DNA from 4 places in the Mesorhizobium sp. WSM4833 genome. Region 3 is predicted to be linked to each of the others. Evidence: predicted binding sites of a transcription regulator. Region 3 holds the regulator's gene; each other region holds the start of a gene.
The links. The regulator LexA, encoded in region 3, represses DNA repair genes until DNA is damaged. The targets are predictions, from matches to a motif close to TGTTCNNNNTGTGTTCNG.
Positions count from the first base shown of each region.

Region 1 (4,287 bases), on a different contig from region 3:
CATGCTGGACGAAACGGCTGAAAAGCCGAAGGACGATGCCGATGTGCGGGTCGGCAGGCGGGTGCGGGCGCTGCGGCTGGAGCGCAAGCTGTCGCTGGCCGATCTTGCGGCAAAGGCCGGCGTGTCGATCGGTGCATTGAGCCAGATCGAGCGCGGCATGTCCTCGCTGCGCGTCAAGGTGATCTGGCCGCTCGCCGCCGCCCTCGACATCGAGCCGTCGGCGCTGATCGCCGACGGCAGCGATACGGCGAACGACCTCTATTGCGTGCGTGCCGACAAGCGGCGGCAAATCCCGGTGAAATCGGAAGGCATTGCCAAGGCGCTGCTGTCACCCCCGGGCGCGACGCTGACCGGCATGCTGGTGACGGTGGAAGCCGGCGGCGGCACGGTCGAGGCCTATGCGCATGCCGGCCATGAATTCGGCTTCGTGCTGGCTGGTGAGGTCGAACTGGTGGTGGATTCGACAAAGTACGTGCTGAAGGCCGGCGACAGCTTTGCCTTCAAGAGCACGCTTTTGCATGCCTTCCGCAATCCGGGCGCCGAGCGGTGCCAGATTCTCTGGGTCAACACCACGAAGCCGTCCGAGGTTCGCGATGGCGCCTGATCCACTCGTCCGGCTGCAGGCGGTCTCGAAGATTTTTCCTGGCGGCATCGTCGGGCTCGACGCCGTCGATCTCGACATTATCAGCGGCGAGTTCATCACGCTGCTCGGGCCGTCGGGTTGCGGCAAGACCACCAGTCTGCGCGTCATCGCCGGTTTCGAAAGCCCGTCGAGCGGCAAGGTGCTGCTAGACGGCCGCGATATCACGGCACTTCGCCCGTTCGACCGGCCGGTCAATACCGTGTTCCAGGACTACGCGCTGTTCCCGCACATGAATGTTGCAGAAAATGTCGGCTTCGGTCTGTCGCTGCGCAAACTGTCTGGAGCCGAACAGGCTAAGCGCACCGGCGAAGCGCTCGACATGGTCGGTCTCGCCGACAAGCTTGGCGCCCGTGTCTCCGAACTGTCTGGCGGCCAGCGCCAACGCGTCGCGCTCGCGCGTGCCATCGTCTGCGAGCCGCGCGTGCTGCTGCTCGACGAGCCGTTGTCGGCGCTCGATGCGCATCTGCGCGAACAGATGCAGGTTGAGCTGAAGCGGCTGCAGTCGCGGCTTGGCACCACCTTCGTCATGGTCACCCACGACCAGACCGAAGCGCTGTCGATTTCCGACCGCATCGTCGTCATGAACAAGGGCCGCATCGAGCAGATCGCACCGCCGGCCACACTTTATGACCGGCCTGCCACGAAGTTTGTGGCGAGCTTCATCGGCACCATGAATCTCCTGCAATCACGGTTTGTCGGCCGCGATGGCGATCGCTTGCGTTTCACCGCCGGCACCCTGCCGCTGGAGGCTATTTCTGAAACCGGCGAGGCACCTGCCGAGGGCGCTACCCGCACCATCGGCGTGCGCCCGGAGGATTTGCTGGCGATGACCGAGGCCGCGCCCGGCACCGCACCGGCGCGCGTCAACAGCGTCGTCTTTCACGGCCGCACGCTGCGCCTGCATGCCGAACTCGGGCAGGGCGCACCTGTCGTCATCGACGCGCCGCGCCAGGCCGAGGGTTTTCGCTTCCAGGTCGGCGACGTGGCGCATATCAGCCTGCGCCGTGGCGCCAACTGCCCAGTGCTGCCAGGTTAGTTCATCGAACTCTAAAAACCGGGGCCAACTGGGCGATCCACGATTTCCTCGAGGTCGAGGGTATCATCGGCTGCTGGGCGTGAGCTCGAATAGATTCCAGGCTTGACTCAAGGAGAGCGTTCCTGTTTTGTTCCGGAATGGAGCAAAACAGGAGCGTTCTTTGCCGGGCGTGTGCGTATGTATCTGCAAGGCGAATTCGACTATGGACTTCCAGAGCCGCCATGGCGGCCTAAACGGCCCGAGCGCGTGTTCTTCGGTTTGTTTTTGCAGTCTAAGGACCATTCGCGCTTTGCCGATTGTCAAAATCGGCTATGCGGCCAATGCGGGGTAACCGGCGACCAACTGCTACCGGAGCGTTTTCACGTTAGCCTGCAGCATGTCGGTGATTACAAAAGGCTACGGTCCAAAATTCTTTTTGCGGCCGCCCGATCGGGACGGCGCATTGCGATGGCCCCGTTCGAGGTTACCTTTCGCTATGCCAGTAGCTTTCCCGGCCGACCGGCGACTAGGGGCAAGCCAGCCAAACACCCTTTCGTGCTTCTCGCCGATGACGGACCGGTTTGTGAGTTGAGCAGGAAGCTCGGCGTCGAAATGCTGCGCGAAGGCCTCAAGGCGTCAGATGGTTTCGTTCCGCATCTGACGCTTGCATATGACCGAAAACTTGTCCCCAAACAGCCTATGGGCCCAATCAGCTTTGTTGCACGAGAGTTCGTCCTTGTGCACAGCTTGCGCGGACTGAAGAAGTACGTTTTCCCGGAATGTTGGCCGCTGAGCGCGATGTGATGTGCTCACATCGTCGTCACATACTCCGAGCGATATCCATCATCCTGACATGGCTTGTCAGCTACCCCGTGGTCCGACGATGGCAGGCCAGCGAGTCGTTGCCTATTTGCAGTGCGTCTGAACAGGAGGAACGCAAATGACCATCGCGGAAATTGCCAAGGATTTTACCGAGCTGCTCAAGCAGGGCGAGAACGAAGCTGCCGCCGAGAAGTACAATTCCGACGATATCGTGAGCTACGAAGCCATGGAGGGGCCGATGGCCATCTCCCGTGGCAAGGAGGCTCTCAGGCAGAAGGGCCAGTGGTGGCAGGAGAACAATGAAGTCCATGGCGGCTCTGTCGAAGGCCCCTATGTCAATGGCGACCAGTTCGCGGTGCGCTTCAAGTTCGACATAACGCCCAAGGCTACCGGCGAGCGTGTCACCATGGATGAAGTTGGCCTCTACACGGTCAAAAACGGCAAGATCACCGAAGAGCGCTTCTATTATTGAGGCCGGACCCCCGGCTTCCGGCTCACATCGCTGCTGCATGATCTGGAGGTTAGACGGCCAGGACATTGTCCTGGCCGTCATGTGGAACGGAGATATGGCAACGGCTCTGGCAAATCGGGAAGGGCGGTTTAGTCTGTGGAACGGATTCGACAGTCAGCCAAGGAAGCACGCTTTTGACGATCACCATGTACGGCATCACCACCTGCGACACGGTCAGGAAGGCGCGCGTCTGGCTGGAAGGCCATGACGTAGCCTACCGGTTTCACGATTTCAGGGCCGAGGGACTGGACGCGAAGCGGCTGGATGGTTGGGCGGGCAAGGTCGGCTGGGAAAAGCTGCTCAACAAGGCGAGCACGACGTTCCGCGAGCTGCCGGACAAGGAAAAGCAGGGTCTCGACGAGAAGAGCGCCAAGGCGCTGATGCTGGCCAAGCCGATCATGATCAAGCGGCCGGTTCTGGAGGTAGGCGACCGGGTTATGGTCGGGTTCAAGGCTGATGTCTATGAGGCGGCGGTGGGGGAGTAGAGCTGCCTCTCGGTCCACGGTGTTCCGTGGCGCCCCCCTCTGTCCTGCCGGACATCTCCCCCTCAAGTGGGGAGATTGGCAGCTTCGCCGCTCCGCCATTCCTGTCACGTTCGGGATTTGCGAAGAAGATGATGACAGCGGATCTCCCCACCTGAGGGGGAGATGGCCGGCAGGCCAGAGGGGGGGCGCTGTCCCGCCGACCGCCATAAAATCTCAGCGTCCGCGCAGATACCCCGCCAGCGCCACCGCATTGTTGTGCGCCTCGTCATGCGCGCCGTAGAGCAGCGTCACCTTGCCGTTACCCAGCAGGCCTCGCAACTGCGTCACCGCCGCGCCATTCCCATCCAGCTCAGCGCCATACCGCTCCTGAAACTCCGCCCAGCGCACCGCCTCGTGTCCGAACCATTTGCGCAACTCGTCGCTCGGCGCGATGTCCTTCAACCACAGCGTCAGCGCGGCGTCTTGCTTGCTGACGCCGCGCGGCCAGATGCGGTCGACCAGAACCCGCTGCCCGTCATCGGCAGCGGGCGGCTCGTAGATACGCTTGACCGCGATCTTGAAGGCCATCACACCTCCTGGCTGGAACCCTCAGGCCCACTCGCCCTTGCGCATGACAGGCACGCGGGCGCCGTCCTTGTGGACGCCATCGATGTCGATCTTGTCCGAGCCGATCATCCAGTCGATGTGGATGAAGCTCTTGTTGCCGCCGCGCGCGGCGATCTCGTCCTGGCTGAGCGAGGCGCCGTCGACGAAGCACTTCGAATAGCATTGGCCGAGCGCGATGTGGCAGGCGGCGTTCTCGTCGAACAGC
Region 1 is NZ_JBVVQG010000017.1:51,411-55,697, reverse strand. It holds gene AC0L2D_RS26945 (cupin domain-containing protein) at 1-604, shown strand, start outside; gene AC0L2D_RS26940 (ABC transporter ATP-binding protein) at 594-1,679, shown strand; gene AC0L2D_RS26935 (2'-5' RNA ligase family protein) at 1,857-2,462, shown strand; gene AC0L2D_RS26930 (nuclear transport factor 2 family protein) at 2,599-2,952, shown strand; gene AC0L2D_RS26925 (ArsC family reductase) at 3,126-3,476, shown strand; gene AC0L2D_RS26920 (DUF488 domain-containing protein) at 3,690-4,043, opposite strand; gene AC0L2D_RS26915 (aminopeptidase) at 4,065-4,287, opposite strand, start outside.
Region 1: AC0L2D_RS26935 (2'-5' RNA ligase family protein) is a predicted target of LexA. The motif match lies at 1,797-1,814, and genes of this name have one in related genera.

Region 2 (4,287 bases), on a different contig from region 3:
GGCGCGAACGCTCTTCTGGGCGGTCGAGGCGCGCGAATAGGGCCGCTTCTCCAGGCCGGTGAAGACGTTCTTGAACTGCACCATGCCGGCGTTGGTGAACATCAGCGTCGGATCGTTGCGCGGCACCAGCGGACTTGACGCGACGATCTCGTGACCCTCCTTGCGGAAGTAGTCGAGAAATGTCGACCGGATTTCGTTCACGCCACTCATGAATGCTGCCTTTTCGGAAGGGCCGCCGGCAAACCGGCGGAAATGGGCTCTGCGTTTTAGAAGATTAGGACTTGGCCTTTTAGCCGCCGCGCTTCACCCTGTCCAGAAACACGGAATTCGTCCAATCCACGGCCTTTGCCGGCCGTTCGAACCGGCCTGTTTTCGCCGCCGAAACGCAAAACCGCCGGCACTGGGCCGGCGGTTTCAAAACGCATTAACGCGGAACTCGATTACTTAAGCCTGAGATAATAGAATGCGATTATGGCCGAACTCCGGCCGACCTCGCGAGTTGTCACATCGCGCCGGATTCCTCCTCGAACCCGTCGTCGCCACCTTCGGAGCCGCCATTCTCAAGGAACTTTTCGGCGATCAGCCCGGCATTCTGTCGGAGCGCCAGCTCGATCTCGCGTGCGGTGTCGGGATTGTCGCGCAGGAACAGTTTGGCATTCTCGCGGCCTTGGCCGAGACGCTGCGAATTGTAGGAGAACCAGGCGCCCGACTTCTCGACCACGCCGGCCTTGACGCCGAGATCGACCAGTTCGCCGGTCTTGGACACGCCTTCACCATACATGATGTCGAACTCGACCACCTTGAAGGGCGGCGCCAGCTTGTTCTTGACCACCTTGACGCGGGTCTGGTTGCCGACGACTTCGTCGCGGTCCTTGACCGAGCCGATGCGGCGGATGTCGAGGCGCACCGATGCGTAGAATTTCAGCGCGTTGCCGCCGGTCGTCGTCTCGGGCGAACCGAACATGACGCCGATCTTCATGCGGATCTGGTTGATGAAGATCACCATGGTGTTGGAGCGCGAGATCGAGGCGGTCAGCTTGCGCAGCGCCTGGCTCATCAGGCGGGCCTGCAGGCCGGGCAGCGAATCGCCCATCTCGCCTTCGATTTCGGCGCGTGGCGTCAGCGCCGCGACCGAATCGACCACCAGCACGTCGATGGCGCCGGAGCGCACCAGCGTGTCGCAGATTTCCAGCGCCTGCTCACCGGTGTCGGGCTGCGAGATCAGCAGGTTTTCGAGATCGACGCCAAGCTTGCGGGCATAGACCGGGTCAAGCGCGTGCTCGGCATCGACGAAAGCGCAGATGCCGCCCTTCTTCTGGGCTTCGGCCACGGTGTGCAGGGCCAGCGTCGTCTTGCCCGAGCTTTCCGGCCCGTAGATCTCGATGATGCGGCCGCGCGGCAGGCCACCGACGCCAAGCGCGATGTCGAGGCCAAGCGAGCCGGTCGGCACCGTTTCGATCTCGACGACCTGCTCGTTCGCGCCGAGCCGCATGATCGAGCCCTTGCCGAAAGCCCGCTCGATCTGCGACAGCGCCGCATCCAGAGCCTTTGATTTGTCCACTGCCTTGTCCTCTACCAGCCGCAAAGAATTCTGAGCCATGATACATCACCCCTTGGTCGTCAATGAAGGCCGGACAATCCGTAATCCCTGCCTATTTGTACCTTTTTTGTTCTCATTTGGCAAGAGGGATCAAATATCTGAAAAACAAGCATTATCCGGATTTGTTCTTTTTTTGTCCAAGGATTCGATCAGGAATGCACCGCACGTTGGGCCAGACGGCTCGGTTGTTTCGACCTGCCGAATCGCCGCCTTGCATGCGAAGCTCGGTCGCACAGCCTAGCGCTTGTGCGGCTGGAATAACAAAGGTCATATCGCCGGCATGCTGAAATCCGCGAAAATACTGGCCGTAGGCGGCGCCCATATCGACCGGCGCGGCCAGGTGTCCGGCGCCTACGTGCCCGCCGCCTCCAATCCGGGCACGATGCGCGAGGATGTCGGCGGCGGCGTCTTCAACGCCTTGCGCAGTGCCGTGCGGCGCGGCGTCTCCGCGTCGCTGATGTCGGTTCGCGGCGGCGATCCCGCTGCCGACACCGTTTCGCGAGCCATCGCCGAGGCAGGCATTGCCGACCTGTCGGCGGTTTTCCTCGACCGCACGACGCCGAGCTACACGGCGCTGATCGACAGCGAAGGCGAACTGATCGTCGGCTTTGCCGACATGGCGCTCTACGACCTGGCGTTTCCCAAGCAGATCAGGCGCTCCAAGGTGCGGGAGGTGATCGCTGCCGCAGATGCCGTCTTCTGCGACGCCAACCTGCCGACGACGGCGCTGGAGCGGCTGGTCGCGCTCGCCGCGGGCAAGCCGGTTTTCGCGATTGCCATTTCGCCGGCCAAGGTGGTGCGGTTGCTACCGGTGCTGAAGGAGCTTTCGCTGGTCTTCATGAACCGCCGCGAGGCCATGGCGCTGGCCGGCGTCGCCGCGAATGCCACGGAGCGCGAGGTCGTCGACGGGTTGCGATGCAGCGGCCTCGTCAGCGGCGTGGTGACGGCAGGCGGCGGGCCCATGCTGGGCTTCGATGAAGCCGGCGCCTTCTCTATCCTGCCGCCGCCACCAAGAAAAGTCGCCGACGTCACCGGCGCCGGCGATGCGCTGGCGGGCGCAACGGTCGCTGCCTTGCTGCGAGGACTGCCGTTGCGGGCAGCTCTGCGCGAAGGCATTGCCGGGGCGACGCTTGCCATCGAAAGCGCCGCCGCCGTTCCGGAGTTCACCGCGGCGAGCTTCGCGCAAGCGTTGGCTCTTGTGCCGGATGCCAGGGAAATGGCATGAGACCGGCGAATTCATAGTGCCGCGATGTTGCCGAGCGTCCGACGGACGCGCCGCATTCCGGATAGGAGACCTTGATGACCCCTGAGACCGCCCGCCCCTTCATCGATGTCCACGCGCCGGTGGCGCAGGCCCTGGCCGACGGCCGGCCGGTGGTGGGGCTGGAAAGCACCATCATCACCCATGGCATGCCCTACCCCGACAATGGCGCCATGGCGGCCGATGTCGAAAAGATCATCAGCGATGGCGGCGCCGTGCCGGCGACGATCGCCGTGGTTGGCGGCCGCATCAAGATCGGGCTTTCGGACGGCGAGCGCGAATCGCTGGCGATGACGGGCGACGCCATGAAGCTGTCGCGCGCCGATCTCGGTTTTGCCGTGGCGCAAGGGCGCACCGGTGGCACCACGGTCGCCGCCACCATGATCGCGGCGCATATGGTCGGCATAAAAGTGTTCGCCACCGGCGGTATCGGCGGTGTGCACAAGGGCGCCGAAAAGAGCTTTGACATTTCCGCCGATCTCGACGAGCTGGCGCGCACCCCGGTGATTGTCGTCTCAGCCGGTGCCAAGGCCATCCTCGACATCGAAAAGACGCTGGAGGTGCTGGAAACGCGCGGCGTGCCGGTGATCGGCCATGGCTGCGAGACGATGCCGGCCTTCTGGTCCAGGCAATCGCCGTTCCGCGCGCCGCTGACCTTGCACGAGCCGGAAGAGATCGCGCATTTCTACCAGACGCGGGCAGCACTTGGGCTTGCTGGCGGCATGCTGATTGCCAATCCTGTGCCGGAAAACGAGGAAATCCCGGCTGCGGAGATGGCGGGCTATATCGACGCCGCGCAGAAGGCCGCCGAAGCGCTCAACGTGACCGGCAAGGCGGTGACGCCGTTCCTGCTGGGAAAAATCCTCGAACTGACCGGCGGCAGGAGCCTGAAGACCAACATCGCGCTGGTGGAAAACAATGCAAGGTTGGCGGCGAGGATAGCCAGGGCTCTGTAGGGTGGGATAGGCGTTCGGCAATGCACGGCTAAACGCAACCGCCGCGTTCCTTCTCGCGCCCCCCTCTGTCCTGCCGGACATCTCCCCCTCAAGGGGGGAGATTGGAAGCTTCGGCGCTCCGTTCATTCCTTCACCATCGAAAGATTGGCGAAGGTCGCGATGACGTCCGATCTCCCCCTTGAGGGGGAGATGTCCGGCAGGACAGAGGGGGGGTTAACTCGCGCCAGCGCCCCAAGGCTGGCGTCACTTCCCCGCCCGCCGCCCCGCCTCATACGCCCGGCGTGCCCAGACCGTCATCTCGTCGGGATCATCAAAAGCGCTGTCGGGAACGCTCCAGTAGGGCATGGCGACCAGCTTGCCGTGGCGCGAGCCGGTATAGGTCCATTGCGTGCAGCCGGCGGCCTCGAACTCGGGGGCGCTTTGCTCGTCGGCTTTCAACAGCAATTCGCCGCGCAGCACGATGGCGACGA
Region 2 is NZ_JBVVQG010000006.1:252,470-256,756, reverse strand. It holds gene alaS (alanine--tRNA ligase) at 1-210, opposite strand, end outside; gene recA (recombinase RecA) at 503-1,600, opposite strand; gene AC0L2D_RS14255 (carbohydrate kinase family protein) at 1,881-2,825, shown strand; gene AC0L2D_RS14250 (pseudouridine-5'-phosphate glycosidase) at 2,900-3,817, shown strand; gene AC0L2D_RS14245 (TfoX/Sxy family protein) at 4,061-4,287, opposite strand, start outside.
Region 2: recA (recombinase RecA) is a predicted target of LexA. The motif match lies at 1,658-1,675, and genes of this name have one in related genera.

Region 3 (4,287 bases):
GGCTGAACCCGACTTTGCGAGACCTGTCGCGGTTGTCATCCTGACGGGGATCTGTGCGCTGGTCTCGCGCTCATGGCCAAAGACCCATCTGTGTTTCATGGCGGCACTTTTGTGCGCCCTAGGACTGCTTGCTGCCAAGGTCGAGACGTGGCGTGCGGGCACACAAATGTTGGGCTCGGAAATCTCGACGCAGGTGACCGGCCGCGTCGTCTCGCTCGACCGGATGGAAACTGGCCGTATCCGGCTGACCATCGACGTAACATCGACCGCAAGACCGAAACTGCGCTATGCGCCGGAACGGGTACGGCTTTCGGCACGCAAGATCCCGGCTGACGTGACCGCAGGCTCGCTCATCACTGGATATGCCAAGCTTTTGCCGCCGACCGGGCCGGTGCGACCGGACAGCTATGATTTCTCCTTCGACAGCTATTTTGCCGGCATTGGTGGCAGCGGATTCTTTCTCGGCAATCCAAAGCTTGTCGTCAGCGATGATGGCGACATGCCGCTGTCGGCCCGAATTTCCTCCAGCGTGGAAAATGCCCGTGAAGGCATCGCCGACCATATCAGGGCGAGCGTCGGCGGCGCCGAAGGCGAGATCGCCGCGGCGCTGATCGTCGGCGTGCGCGCCGGCATTCCCGACGACATCAATGAGGCGATGCGACGTACCGGCATCTACCACATCATCTCCATTTCGGGACTGCACATGGCTCTGGTCGCCGGCACCATCATGGGGTTGCTGCGCGGCGCCTTCGCCTTGTTTCCCGATTTTTCCGCGCGTCGCCCGGTCAAGAAGTATGCCGCTGCCGCCGCACTGTTCTCGATCGCAGCCTACCTCGTCATCTCAGGTATCGTCGTCGCCGCCGAGCGCAGCTTCATCATGCTGGCAGTGATGCTGATTGCAGTTCTGTTCGATCGAGCAGCACTCACCATGCGCAATCTGGCGATCTCGGCGATCGCCGTCATCGTGGTGTCGCCGCATGAGGTGGTCGGCCCGAGTTTTCAGATGTCGTTCGCCGCGACCGCAGCTCTGGTCGGCGCCTATGCCGGCTGGGCGGATCACCGCGCGGGAAAAGCAAGACCGCCGCCGCCGAAGCGATCCTTGCCCGGGTTCCTGACACGAAAATTCCTGCTGGCGGCAATCGGTCTGGCCATGACCTCGATCATCGCCGGCAGCGCCACGACGCTGTTTGCCATCTGGCATTTTCAGCGTGTGTCGCCGCTCAGCCTGTTCGCCAATCTCGCGGTTATGCCGATCGTCACCGTCGTCATGTTCCTGGCCGTCGCCAGCGCGCTGCTGATGCCTTTCGGATTGGATTGGCCAGGTCTCTACCTGATGGGCAAGGGCCTGACGATGATGATCGCCATATCGGGCTGGATCTCCGAGCGTTCGCCTGTCGATGGGGTCGGGCTGATTTCGCAACAGTCGGTCCTGCTGGTGGCCATTGCCCTGGTCATCGCGACGATGGCGACGACATGGCTGCGGCTCGCGGCTCTGCCATTCGCGTTGGCAGGCTTGCTGACCGTCTCGGATACGCGCACGCCCGATGTGCTGATCTCAGAAGACGCCCGGCTGGTGGCGTTGCCGATCGGTGGCGGTGAGCTTGCCGTCAGCCGGCAACGGCCGAACGAATTCACCGTCGACAACTGGAAACGCGCGCTGACATCGGAAACCATCGTCGTTCCGGAAGTGTTCGACAACAGCGATGGGCAATTCGACGTCGCGGATGCCGTTGAGCTACCGCCGGGGTCGCCGTTCTATTGCTCCTCAGGCGTTTGCGTGGCCAGGCACATGTCCGGTGCGATCATTGCCTATGTCGAGGACCGCAAGGACACCTGGAAAGCCTGCGGCTTCGCCGAGCTGATCGTCGTCAACGACGCCACCGCCTATGACGCCTGTCATAACCCGCTGGTTCTCGTTATCACCAAGCGGCAACTGGCTCGCAAAGGCAGTGCCGCGGTCTTCTTCGATCGCCAATCGGCGACCACGCCGGCGACAATCAGCTTCGCCGTGGACAGCCCATATCGGCCCTGGCACACGCAACGCAAATACTCTCGCGAGGCGAGGGGGCTGGCACCCTTCAAGAAACCCGAGAAGCCAGTGGTCAACCCACAGCCGTCTCAGTAGCGACGGATCAGGCCGACGAGCTTGCCTTGCACCTTGACCCTGTCCGGCCCGAAAATCCGTGTCTCGTAGGCTGGATTGGCGGCTTCGAGGGCAATCGAGGCGCCCTTGCGGCGGAACCGCTTCAGCGTCGCTTCCTCTTCATCGACCAGCGCCACGATGATCTCGCCGGGGCTGGCCGTGTCGGCGTTACGGATGATAACGGTGTCGCCGTCGAAGATGCCGGCCTCGATCATCGAATCGCCCTTGACCTCCAGCGCATAGTGCGCGCCGCCCATGATCATGTCCGGCGGCACCGAAATCGAATGCGTCTGATGCTGGATGGCATCGATCGGCACGCCGGCGGCGATGCGACCCATGACCGGGATCGAAACGGCAGAGACCGCATCGTCGTCATTGCCGGGCGAAGGCATCCGCGAAGGCGCCGGCTTGATCTGCCGGCCAAGAGCACCACCCTGACCAAGACTGCCCTGGATGACGCTTGGCGAAAACTTCTTTGCCGCATTGAGGCCTGGCGCGATGGAGTCCGGCAGCCGCAGCACTTCCAGCGCGCGGGCCCGATTGGGCAGCCGACGGATAAAGCCGCGCTCCTCAAGGGCCGTGATCAGCCGATGAATCCCGGATTTGGAGGCAAGGTCGAGCGCCTCCTTCATCTCGTCGAAGGATGGCGGAATGCCGCTCTCCTTCAGGCGTTCATGGATGAACATCAGCAGTTCATGTTGCTTGCGTGTCAGCATGGCGGCCCCCAGGTTCCCTGAAACCAGAATCGAAAAACAAACCCAGAACAAACACTATCTGTTCCAGTTGTGTTCTGCAACCGTTTAAAGTTTAATGAATTTGTTAAGGCTGCTGAAATTATTTGGCGCTTGCCAGCGGGTTACGATCGACGGGCGCCACCTTCGGCAATGCGCCTGCTCACATTGAAATTGTTATGGTTAATGACCTGTGGCTTATCCTCTACCAAAGCTTGGCATTATCTGTCGATCGACCTCGACAAGGGGCGATTGCAACCTTCGGGACGTTCGTTGGCCGTGAACGAAACGGAGCCAAAACGCCAACGTCAGTTGGGCATTTTGGCTGGAAATTCAGCTCTCCGTCATTTGCCAGGCAGTGAGGGCAGCGACGGCGGATCGCCGGGATCGGTGCGTCAGGTAACGGCTTCCTTGACGGCGAAACGCTGGTCCTTCCATGCACCCGTGCGCAGAATATCTTCCAGAACCTCAACCGCCAGCCACACATCCTTGTAGCTGACATAGAGCGGCGTGAAGCCGAAACGGATGGTCGACGGTGCGCGGAAGTCACCGATCACCCCGCGCTCGATCAGCGCCCGCATGATTTGATAGCCGTGGTCGTGAAGGAACGACACCTGGCTGCCGCGCCTGGTCGCGTCGCGGGTAGTCTCCAGCGTGAGACCGTAGGCGCCGCACTTGGCTTCGACGAGCTGGATGAACAGTTCTGTCTGCGCGACGCTCTTCTTTCGCAATGCCGCCATGTCGACGTCGCTCCAGATGGCAAGCGCGCCTTTGAGCGCCCGCATCGACAGGACCGGTTGCGTACCGCACAGAAAACGGCGGATGCCGGTGCCGGCAACATAACCCCGTTCGAAGGCAAAGGGCCGCGCATGGCCCCACCAGCCGCTGAGCGGCTGGCTGATATCGCCGTGGTGGCGCTGTGCGGCATAGATGAAGGCCGGCGCGCCCGGACCGCCGTTGAGGTACTTGTACGTGCAGCCGACAGCGAAATCGGCATTTGCCTGATCGAGCTCGACGGGCAGGGCGCCGGCGGTGTGGCAGAGATCCCAGACGATCAGCGTTCCGGCCGCATGAGCCCTGCGCGTCAGCGCCGCCATGTCGCGCAGTTCACCCGATTTGTAATTGACGTGGTTGACCAGCACCACCGCCACGTTTTCGTCGATCAGCTCTTCGATGGTCGGCGCGTCGACGCCCGCGAGGCGCAGCAGGACGGCATCCCGGGTCGAGGCCACGCCTTCGGCGATGTACAGGTCGGTGGGAAAACTGTCACCTTCGGCGACGATGGCTGACCGGCCGGGCCGCATCTCCATCGCTGCGTGCAGCACCTTGTAGATGTTGGTCGATGTCGTGTCGCAGACAACGGTCTGGCCGGCCGCGGCTCCTATCAGGCGTCCGAGTTGGTCGCCGAGTTCG
Region 3 is NZ_JBVVQG010000008.1:213,455-217,741, forward strand. It holds gene AC0L2D_RS18145 (ComEC/Rec2 family competence protein) at 1-2,125, shown strand, start outside; gene lexA (transcriptional repressor LexA) at 2,119-2,859, opposite strand; gene kynU (kynureninase) at 3,270-4,287, opposite strand, start outside.

Region 4 (4,287 bases), on a different contig from region 3:
CGTGGCTAGGGTTCAGGCACAGACAAAGGAGTGAAGGCAATGAACCTCGTACAAACCAATATTCCGGCGACAGCCACCAAGCTCGCCGCCCTCGATATCATGACCTACGCCATCGGCGAATCCCCGATCGGTAAAATCCTGGCGGCACGCAGCGCTATCGGCGTCTGCGCCATCCTGATCGGCTCGGACGCCGACGCGCTGGAGCGGGATCTTGGCCATCGCTTCCCGGGCAAGCTACTGGTCGAAGACGGGGCCACCTTGCGCGACGATCTTGCGGCAATCGCGCGCTTCATCGAAATGCCTGGCGTCGGCCTCGACCTGCCGCTCGACCTGCGCCGCGGCACGCCATTCCAGCAGCGCGTGTGGGAGACGCTCCGAGGCATCCCCTGCGGCGCCACCATCACCTACGCCGCGCTGGCCCAGCGCCTCGGCCAGCCGGACGGCGCCCGTGCCGTGGCGACGGCCTGTGCCGCCAACGCGATTGCGCTGGGCATTCCCTGCCACCGTGTTGTCCGCGCCGACGGCACGCTGTCGGGCTACCGCTGGGGCGTCGAGCGCAAGCGCGCTCTGATCGATAAGGAGGCTACGATATGAATGCCCATGCCAGGGTTGCCGCATCGGCGGTTGAAGCTGCTCGGACGCGTGTCGCCGGTTACGACTGGCCCGCCCTTGCAGCCGAACTCGACGGCTTCGGCTGCGCGGTGATCGAGAAATTGCTCTCGCCTGAAGAATGCCGGGAGATCGCCGGCCTCTATCCCAAAGAAGAGCATTTCCGCAGCCACATCCATATGGCCAGGCACGGCTTCGGCAAGGGCGAGTACCGCTATTTCCGCTATCCCTTGCCCGACCTTCTGGGCGGCCTGCGCAGCGCGCTCTATCCCAGGCTGGCCGAGGTCGCCAATCGGTGGAACGAGCGGATGGGGCAGGCCATGCGTTATCCCGCGACGCATGCCGCGTTTCTCGATCAGTGTCATGCCGCCGGCCAGACGCGGCCGACGCCGCTGCTGCTGCAATATGTGCCTGGCGACTTCAACTGCCTGCACCAGGATCTCTATGGCGACCTCGCCTTTCCGCTGCAGGTGGCGATCCTGCTCTCCGAACCGGGCCAGGATTTCACCGGCGGTGAGTTCGCGCTGACCGAGCAGCGGCCGCGTATGCAGAGCCGGGTCGAGGTGGTGCCGCTGCGCCAGGGCGACGCCGTTGTCTTCGCCGTCCACAACCGGCCGGTGCAGGGCACCAAAGGCAATTACCGCGTCAACCTGCGTCATGGCGTCAGCCGGCTGCGCTCAGGCATGCGCCACACGGTCGGGATTATTTTTCACGATGCGAAGTGAGCAGGGAGAAGATGGAGGTCCCCCTCACCCCGCCGGTGCATAGCGACTGACCACCATGCCACAGTCATAGGCCTTCGAGCCGAGCAGCCGCAGGTTTCTAAAACCGCCCTGATCAAAAATCCGGCGGCCCGCACCCAGCACCGCCGGGTTGATGAAAAGCTGAAACTCGTCGACCAGCCCGGCCGCGATCAGCGCCGACGCGAAACCGGCGCCGCCGAACACGGCCATGTCGCCGCCCTCGCCCGCTTTCAGCGCATTGACTTCGCGCGGCAGGTCGCCGCTGGCCACGCTCGTGCGCTCCCAGACCGGCTCCCCGGCCGATTGCTTGAGCTTATCACTGAGCACCACCTTGCGGGCGTCGACGATGCGTTGCGCAAAGGCGTAGAACGGATCGTGCGGAAACTTCTTGGCGGCATTGCCCCAATGGGTGAGATAGCCCTCCTGCGCCATCTTGCGGCTGAGCAGGATGGTATCGACGCCTGTGAAGACAGCGTTGAAGTCCTGCTTCAGCTCATCGTCCCAGGCGCTCTCGTCACCCCACTCCCAGAGCTGCCAGGAATGATCCTCGGTGGCGCCGACAAAGCCGTCGACCGACATCTGCATCTGCAGGACCAGCTTTTTCACCGTCATTCTCCTCACCGCTATCGCAAAACAGTTTACATTTGGAACTGTTGACGCAAGGCCAAAACGATGTCAATAGTAAAGTGATTTAGAAATGGAACCATAGATGGCGACGCGCGAAAAATCCGACTGCCCGATCAACCTGTCGCTCGAACTCATCGGCGACCGCTGGACGCTGCTCATCATCCGCGACATGGTCTTCGCCGGGAAAAAGCACTTTCGCGAATTCCTGCAATCCGACGAAGGCATCTCCTCGCGCACGCTGGCCGAGCGACTGCAAACGCTTCAGGACGAAGGCATCCTCACCAGAAGCGACGACCCGACGCATGGCTTGAGAACGGTCTACCGGCTGACCGAAGCAGGCATCGACCTATTGCCGGTGCTGGCGACGCTCGGCGCCTGGGGCAGCAAGCACCGCAAGGCCGACGAGAGATTGGCCAGGATTACCGACCAGTTGGCGGCAGGCGGCGAAGCAGCGCTGGAAAAGATGAAAGCGGCGCTGCGAGCGGAGCATAGTGTCTAGGCGGTTGCGTTCAAGCCGAACCGGCATGGCTGTTGCCGCACCCAATCGCCCTTCGCTTGACAACGATCCATCTTTGTTCTTTATTTGTTCCAATCTATCAGCAACTGCGGATGTGCGGTCGATGGAAACGACAGCCACCATCCTGCATGCCGATCTCGACACTTTCTACGCCTCTGTCGAGCAGTTGCTTGATCCGTCGCTGCGCGGCAAGCCGATCGCGGTGGGCGGCGGCGTCGTGCTCGCCGCTTCCTATGAGGCGCGCGCCTTCGGCGTGCGTGGCGGTATGCCAGGGCGCAAGGCGCGCGAACTCTGCCCGCATTTGATCTTCGTCGGCGGCAATTTCAGCCATTACCAGCGGCTGGGCGATGCGGCGATCAAGGTGCTCGACGATTTTACGCCTGTAGTCGAGCGCATTTCCATCGACGAGGCGTTTGCCGACGTCGCCGGCTGCACACATCTGTTCGGCTCGCCGCAGGAGATCGCGACAACCATCCGCCGCCGCGTGCGGGCCGAACTCGGCCTGCCGATCTCGATCGGCGTGGCGCGCACCAAGCATCTGGCCAAGATCGCCTCGCAGGTCGCCAAACCCGACGGGCTGGTGGTCGTCGAACCCGGCACCGAACTCGCCTTCCTGCATGATCTGCCGGTCGGACTGATGTGGGGCGTCGGCCCGGCGACCAGGGCGCGGCTGGCCGAGATCGGCGTCGAGACCATCGGTCAACTGGCCAGGACGCATGGCGGCGCGCTGACGCGCCTGCTCGGTCCCGCCGCCGGCGAAAAGCTCGCCGCCCTGTCCTGGAACCGCGACCCGCGAAAGCTGGAGACGAAGCGCCGCGCGCATTCGGCCGGCGCCCAATCGGCGCTTGGCCAGAAGCCGGCTATGGCACGGGTCATCGTGCCGACACTGCTGCATCTGGCCGACCGCGTCGCCAGTCGGCTGCGCGCCAAGGCAAGGCCCGGCCGCACGGTGACGGTACGCGTGCGCTTTGCCGATCTCCGCGTCGTCACCCGTTCGATCACGCTTGACCAGCCGATCTCGGCGACCGCGATGCTGGCCGAGATCGCCGGCGATCTGGTGCGCGGCGTGCTTGCCGACAATCCACAGGAGAAAATGATCTCGCTGCTGGCGATCTCGGTCTCGCATCTTGAGGAAAGCTTCGAGTTGCAGCTCGACCTGCCGCTTGGCCTCGCCGACGAGAGGCGCCGGCCCGGCACGAAGAAGGGCCTAGCACGCTTCGACGCCGATCGCGCCATCGACAAGATCCGCGAGCGCTTCGGCAAACAGGCGGTCGGCTACGGCACCGTGGCACTGGAGGCGGCGCGCTCGGTTCCCGACGAATTCAGGGAGTTGGCGGAGAAGGAGCTGTGAAGCCGGGGGCTACTCCATCTCTTCGCCGTCCCAGTACCGCCTCACCGCTCCCATGTCGAAAATGCCGTCGCGCCGGCGCAAGGCGTCGACCGCCATCTTGTTGGAATCTGGATAGACGCAGACCTCGTTGGGATTTTTCTCGCCGATCATCAGGTAGCGGCACGGCCCCGTGCCGCTGTTGAGGAAGGAATGCCCGACCGCCAGGCCGGCCGGAAAGCAGACATAGTCGCCGGCTTTCATTTCGTGGCGCTCCTCGCCAAGCAGCAGCGTCACCTGCCCTTCCAGGATCAGCGCATGCTCCTCTTCCAGCATGTGATAGTGCCGGGGCGCCAAGCGCATGCCGGGCGCCGGCGCTTCGATCAGCATGCCGACATGATAGTCGGAGCGTCCCAGCGCGGCATAAGTCAGGTGCCTGGACCGGCCGCCGAACCGCGGACCTT
Region 4 is NZ_JBVVQG010000002.1:64,689-68,975, forward strand. It holds gene AC0L2D_RS03465 (methylated-DNA--[protein]-cysteine S-methyltransferase) at 40-594, shown strand; gene AC0L2D_RS03470 (2OG-Fe(II) oxygenase) at 591-1,334, shown strand; gene AC0L2D_RS03475 (dihydrofolate reductase family protein) at 1,359-1,958, opposite strand; gene AC0L2D_RS03480 (winged helix-turn-helix transcriptional regulator) at 2,062-2,478, shown strand; gene dinB (DNA polymerase IV) at 2,600-3,847, shown strand; gene AC0L2D_RS03490 (cupin domain-containing protein) at 3,857-4,287, opposite strand, start outside.
Region 4: dinB (DNA polymerase IV) is a predicted target of LexA. The motif match lies at 2,553-2,570, and genes of this name have one in related genera.